Regions from separate parts of the Enterobacter quasiroggenkampii genome, predicted to be linked through region 1. Evidence: predicted binding sites of a transcription regulator. Region 1 holds the regulator's gene; each other region holds the start of a gene.
What was found. The regulator LexA, encoded in region 1, represses DNA repair genes until DNA is damaged. The targets are predictions, from matches to a motif close to TNCTGTATGTACATACAGNA.
Positions count from the first base shown of each region.

Region 2: the regulator LexA is predicted to act here: its motif matches at 1,158-1,177, upstream of sbmC (DNA gyrase inhibitor SbmC).
Region 3: the regulator LexA is predicted to act here: its motif matches at 997-1,016, upstream of umuD (translesion error-prone DNA polymerase V autoproteolytic subunit).

Region 1 is NZ_CP143745.1:911,675-913,876, reverse strand. Features, by position in the region: gene dinF (MATE family efflux transporter DinF) at 1-490, opposite strand, end outside; gene lexA (transcriptional repressor LexA) at 554-1,162, opposite strand; gene V1572_RS04330 (diacylglycerol kinase) at 1,271-1,639, opposite strand; gene plsB (glycerol-3-phosphate 1-O-acyltransferase PlsB) at 1,794-2,202, shown strand, end outside.
Region 2 is NZ_CP143745.1:3,620,513-3,622,714, forward strand. Features, by position in the region: gene V1572_RS17385 (FUSC family protein) at 1-576, opposite strand, end outside; gene sbmC (DNA gyrase inhibitor SbmC) at 669-1,142, opposite strand; gene dacD (serine-type D-Ala-D-Ala carboxypeptidase DacD) at 1,262-2,202, opposite strand, start outside.
Region 3 is NZ_CP143745.1:2,629,097-2,631,298, forward strand. Features, by position in the region: gene V1572_RS12600 (aldo/keto reductase family oxidoreductase) at 9-875, shown strand; gene umuD (translesion error-prone DNA polymerase V autoproteolytic subunit) at 1,035-1,469, shown strand; gene umuC (translesion error-prone DNA polymerase V subunit UmuC) at 1,453-2,202, shown strand, end outside.

The DNA.
Region 1 (2,202 bases):
AAATCACGGGCGCACGGGCGTACTGCACGCCCAGTAGCCACCCCAGCAGAACCAGGTTAGCCAGCGATGCGGGCGCGCTGAGCCAGCGGATTTCAAGGAAACGTCGCGCCTGCTCTAATACCGCCTCGCTGCCGCCAACAATATGAAGCGCAAGATCGATCAGGGGTGCCCGCAATAAAACGATGAACGCACCCGCGCCAAGCGCGAGGATCAGCGGCTGCACCAGCGCGCGCGCCAGACGCAGCGGATCTTTCGCGCCATAAGCCTGTGCGGTAAGACCGGTAGTGCTCATGCGCAAAAAGAGCAGCAGCATAAACAGGAAGCTGGTTGCCGTCGCGCCAATCGCCACGCCGCCAAGATAAACCGGTGAATCAAGATGGCCTATAACGGCAGTATCGACCAGTCCCAGCAAGGGCACGGTAATATTGGAGAAAATCATCGGCAGAGCAAGACGCCACAATGCCTTATCGGATGCCGTCAGCAGTGACATGAAAGATACCGGGAGTGGGGAATGAATCAGGCTACAGCGGTGCCATAGCCTGTGAGGAAGAGGTTACAGCCATTCACCGTTGCGAATCACCCCGACCGCCAGTCCTTCGATAGAGAAGTTCTGTTCGCGGAGATCGACCACAATGGGTGAAAACTCGCTGTTTTCAGGCAGCAACTGTACGCTGTTACCCTGTTTTTTCAGACGCTTAACGGTCACTTCGTCATCAATGCGCGCCACCACCACCTGGCCGTTTCGCACATCCTGTGTTTTATGCACCGCAAGCAGATCGCCATCAAGAATACCGATGTCTTTCATCGACATGCCGCTGACGCGCAGCAGGAAGTCAGCGCTCGGTTTGAACATGCCAGGATCGACCTGGTAGTGACCTTCAATATGCTGCTGAGCCAGTAAAGGCTCACCGGCAGCAACACGCCCTATCAGCGGAATGCCCGTCTCTTCTTCCACCAGCAGGCGGATACCCCGTGACGCGCCCGAGACAATCTCAATCACGCCCTTACGCGCCAGCGCTTTCAGGTGTTCTTCGGCAGCATTTGGAGAACGGAAACCCAGACGCTGCGCGATTTCCGCACGCGTGGGTGGCATACCCGTCTGGCCGATATGATCCCGGATGAGATCAAACACCTCTTGCTGCCTGGTCGTTAACGCTTTCATTCCGCCCCCTGGGTGTATATACAGTTATGCTGTGAGTATATACAGTCAAAGGCGATTTTGGAACCAAAAACTGCACAAAAAACCAGGGACTTAATTATTCCTCGAGGCTCATCGGAAATGTGACCAAAGCAGCGTGACCCAGGTGATAACGGCAGTGATAATCGCCAGCAACACGGCAGCAGAGCCCATGTCTTTTGCACGGCCAGAAAGCTCATGGAAATCGGAACCAATGCGATCCACAACGGCCTCAATAGCGCTATTAAGAATTTCCACTATCATCACCAGAAGAACGGAACCGATAAGCAGTACGCGGGTAATCGCATCAACATCAAGGAAACAGGCGACGATCACCGCGATGATAGCGGCGACGCCCTCCTGGCGAAAGGCGGCTTCGTTGACCCATGCGGCACGGAAACCTTTCCATGAATAGCCGGCGGCTTTGATGATACGTGTTAACCCAGTGGTATTATTGGCCATTAAAAGAACCTTTTTTAAAAAAGAGCGTCAGTAACAGGAGCCGTAGCGCGTTTCGCTACAGCCTGAAGTATGACGGGTAACAACAGAAATTTTGCGCGCTTTCTGTTATCCTTGCGCCGCAATTGCATTATTAACCAGAGGCTTTACATCGTTTATGTCCGGCTGGCCACGAATTTACTACAAATTACTTAATTTACCATTAAGCATCCTGGTAAAAAGCAAGTCTATCCCAGCAGAACCCGCGCTGGAATTGGGGCTCGATACGTCACGCCCCATTATGTACGTTTTGCCTTATAACTCGAAGGCTGACTTACTGACGCTTCGCGCCCAATGTCTGGCGCATGACTTACCTGACCCGCTTGAACCGCTGGAAGTTGACGGTACGCTGCTGCCGCGCTACGTGTTCATTCACGGTGGACCGCGCGTGTTTACCTATTACACGCCAAAAGAAGAGTCCATCAAGCTGTTCCATGACTATCTCGACCTGCACCGCAGCAATCCCGATCTGGATGTGCAGATGGTGCCGGTATCGGTGATGTTTGGTCGTCGTCCGGGCCGTGAAA
Region 2 (2,202 bases), 2.0 Mb from region 1:
ATTCGGGGAAAAACCGGCCTGATAGACGCGGTTAAACGCGGTGACGTAGCTAGCCATCTGAATACGCCAGTGCAGAAAAGCGCGCTGCGGCCAGATACCGGTGAAGAGCATCGCCAGCAGTGAACCCAGGATGACATCCCCGCTTCGCCACAGCGCCGTGGTCATATCCCCGGCGGGTGCACCGACCACCACCGCGAGAGTAATACCGATCAGCAGCGCCTGATAAGGCTTTTTACCCAACGCCAGCCAGCCGCACAGGAACATGGCGGCACCGCACCATGCCAGCATGACCGGGAACGAGATGAGCTCCAGCTTCAGGGCAATAAGCCCCAGGGCCGAACCTAACACGGTCCCGCCAATACGCTCCAGAGCGCGCGGGACGACGTTGCCCCAAAACGAGATGGGCCCCATCACCACCACCAGCGTGATCAGCGGCCACGTTCCTTCCGGAACCTCCAGCAAACGCACCAGGACAAACGTCAACACGAACGCCAGCGCGATGCGACACCCGTGCACCACGCGGTAGTGTTTGTACAACCGAATTTCAAAAGGCGTTAATGATTTGTCGGGACGCACACCCGCTCTCCAGCTACACGGCAAAGCACAATTGTACTGTGTTTTCAGCCGGGCGGATCGCTCCCGGCTTAAAAACCCTTCATTTAGCAGGCTTAAACCGTTTTGTGCTCGACGGCGATATACATTTCGATATCCCAGTAGCCGTCCGCATTGCCGTCATTGAGATAGCGCTCGAAGCAGGGTTTGAGCGCCATCTGGTACTTATTGTCCTGCAGCAGGGAATTGAAGAACTGATACCACGGCGTGGCGAAGTCGTAGTTTTCGACGCGCGCCGTCGCCACGGCATAATCCCCGGCCGCGATTTCCGTCATCATGACGCCTTCGCTGTTTTCCGGGATGACGAAATCATCCGGTACCGTCACGGCCGTATCACAGCGCAGTTTTTCTGCCGGGACTTCATCCGGGTTATCGTAATAGACTGCCACCCACTCCAGCGGCTCAATGTGACGCCCGTCGACCCACATGACCAGCTGTTCAAAGCCCTGTTTTACCGTGTGTTCCCACGGGCCGACCAAATGAAAACCGGCAATCTTACGTTTCTGTTGCTGCGTAATGCTGTAGTCCATACTGCCTCCGCTCATCACTGTATATTTATACACTATAAAACTGGATTATCATTATCAGCAAACGAGGAGTGTTTATTATGTGAGCAGACTCGCAACCCTGCCAGTCTACTCAGCAGCAGTTAAAGCGTGTGATGCAGATAATCGCTCAGACGAGAGAACAGGCCGCCTTTATCAACGGCTTCCAGCGTGACCAGCGGCCAGTGGGCTACCACCTTGTCGCGGTCATAGAGCTGAATCTCCCCGACCCGCTGATGCGCAGCAATCGGCGCTTCCAGCTCTTTTTTATCCAGCACGTACTTGGCTTTGATGTTGGGAACCTCCGCTTTCGGCAAGGCCAGCCAGAAGTCCTGATCGGTGCCCAGTTTCACCTGCTCCTTATCGCCGTACCAGATGCGCTCTGTCCCCACTTTTTTACCGCTATGCAGGATCTGCACCGTATCGAAATTCTGCTGCCCCCAGTGCAGCAGTTTCCGGGCCTGGTCTTCGCGCCCTTTCGGACTATCCGCCCCCATCACCACCGCGATTAACCGGCGCTGGCCGTCTACGGCAGACGCAATCAGGTTAAAACCGGCCCCTGAGGTATGCCCCGTTTTCAACCCGTCCACGTTCATGGTCTTATCCCAGAGCAGGCCGTTACGGTTTTGCTGGGTGATTCCGTTCCAGGTCAGGCTTTTTTCGCTGTACATATGATAAAACTCAGGCTCGCCGTGGATGATGGCCCGGGAGAGAACGGCCAGGTCATACGCCGAGCTGTGCTGGCCCGGCGCGTCCAGCCCATGGACGGTTTCAAAATGCGTATCGCGCAGGTTCAGCTTCTGCACGTAGTCGTTCATCATCTTCACAAACTGCGGCTGCCCGCCCGCCACGTGATCGGCCAGCGCCACGCAGGCGTCGTTGCCAGAATCGACAATCAGGCCGCGGCTCAGATCGCGCACGGAGACGCGATCGCCCTCTTTCAGGAACATCAGCGATGAACCGTCAAACACCGGGTTCCCTTTTGCCCAGGCATCACGTCCTACGGTGACGATGTCATCCGGGGTAATGCGGTGGCTATCAATGG
Region 3 (2,202 bases), 1.7 Mb from region 1:
AGGCCAACATGAGCAGCATTGATAAAAGCGGGACGTACGCGCTTGGGACGCGGACGGTGAAACGACTGGGCTACGGCGCGATGCAGCTGGCCGGGCCGGGCGTCTTTGGGCCGCCGAAGGATAAGCAGGCCGCGCTGGAGGTGTTACGCGAGGCCGTGGCGGCGGGGGTGAACCACATTGATACCAGTGATTTTTATGGCCCTCATGTCACCAACCAGCTGATCCGCGAGGCGCTTCATCCTTATCGGGACGATCTGACGATCGTCACCAAGATTGGTGCCCGTCGCAACGACAAAGGCGCCTGGCTGCCGGCCTTTTCCGCACAGGAGCTGACGCAGGCGGTGCATGACAACCTGCGTAATCTGCAGCTGGACGTGCTGGACGTGGTGAACCTGCGGATCATGTTCAGCGCGCACGGGCCAGCGGAAGGGTCGATTGCTGAACCGCTCTCCACCCTGGCAGAATTACAGCAGCAGGGGCTGGTGCGGCATATTGGCCTGAGCAACGTCACGGCCACCCAGGTCGCGGAAGCGCAGAAGATGGTGCCGGTGGTGTGCGTGCAGAACATGTACAACATTGTGAACCGGGGTGATGATGCGCTGGTGGATCTGCTCGCGCAGCAGGGGATCGCGTATGTGCCGTTCTTCCCACTGGGCGGCTTTACGCCGCTGCAATCGTCCGGGCTGAAGGCTGTGGCGGATTCTCTGGGCGTCACGGCAATGCAGGTTGCGCTGGCATGGCTGCTGCAGCGTTCCCCGAATATCCTGCTGATCCCGGGCACCTCTTCCGTGGCGCATCTGCGGCAAAACCTCGCGGCGGGGGAACTGCAGCTGCCGCCTGACGCGCTGGAAACATTGAATACGCTGATGGACTGATCGTCACAGGCGCAAAGCCCGACATGCACTTCCGGGCTTTGCGCGTTTTAAATCTTCTGACACTTCAACGCGTTTGGGTTCGCTTCCGGAAATGACCTTGATCCCTGGCCATAATCCGTAATACTGTATTTATATACAGTATCTGGCGAGAAAGGCATTATGGACACTCTCTTTTCTTATCATCCAAACCAATCTATTGAATTACCGTTGTTTGCAGAGCGTGTAGCCTGTGGTTTCCCCAGTCCGGCTCAGGATTATGTGGAGGATCGTCTCGATCTTAACCGGCTGGCAGTAAGACATCCCAGTGCGACCTATTTTATCAAGGTGAGTGGAGACTCCATGATTGGCGCGGGGATTGGCGACGGCGATCTGCTGGTAGTTGATCGCTCGTTAAATGCCGAACATGGGGATATCGTCGTGGCGTCGGTCGCCGGTGAGTTTACGGTGAAGGAGCTACAGACGCGCCCGGCTCTGAGACTTCTGCCGCATAATGTCCGCTATCAGCCGATTACCTTTCATTCCGAAGAGGAACTGCAGATCTTCGGCGTCGTCACCCACACGCTTAAAACGCATAAACATGTTCGCGCTGGTTGATGTGAACAGCTTCTATGCCTCCTGCGAGAAGGTATTCCGCCCCGATCTGGAGGGGAAGCCCATCGTGGTGGTGTCCAACAACGACGGCTGCATTATTTCACTGTCGCGGGAGGCAAAGCAGTTCGGCATAAAAATGGGTGAGCCCTATTTTAAATTCAAAGAAAAACGGTTTCCGGAACGGGTTTACGTCTTCAGTTCAAACTATGCGTTGTATGCCGACCTCAGCAGTCGGGTGATGCAGACGCTGACCGATCTCGCTCCGGCCATAGAAATTTACTCGATCGACGAGGCGTTCGTGAACGTTTCAGGGATCGGTAACTGCCTTGCACTGGAAGCGTTCGGACACCAGATGCGCACGCAGGTCTTTAAAAATACGGGCTTAACCGTTGGCGTCGGCATTGCCCCGACAAAAACGCTGGCGAAGCTGGCCAACTATGCGGCGAAACGCTGGGTCAGTACCGGCGGCGTGGTCGATCTGTCGGGCCGGGAGCGGCAGCGTAAACTGCTGGCAAAGGTTCCGGTAGAGGAGGTATGGGGCGTAGGGCGGCGCATCACGAAAAAACTGAATGCGATGGGGATTACCACGGCGCTGGAGCTGGCGGAGGCCTCCTCGTGGGTCATTCGCAAACATTTTAACGTGGTGCTGGAGCGTACGGCGCGCGAGCTTCGCGGCGAGCCCTGTCTTGACCTGGAAGAGTACACCCCCACGAAGCAGCAAATCATCTGTAGCCGT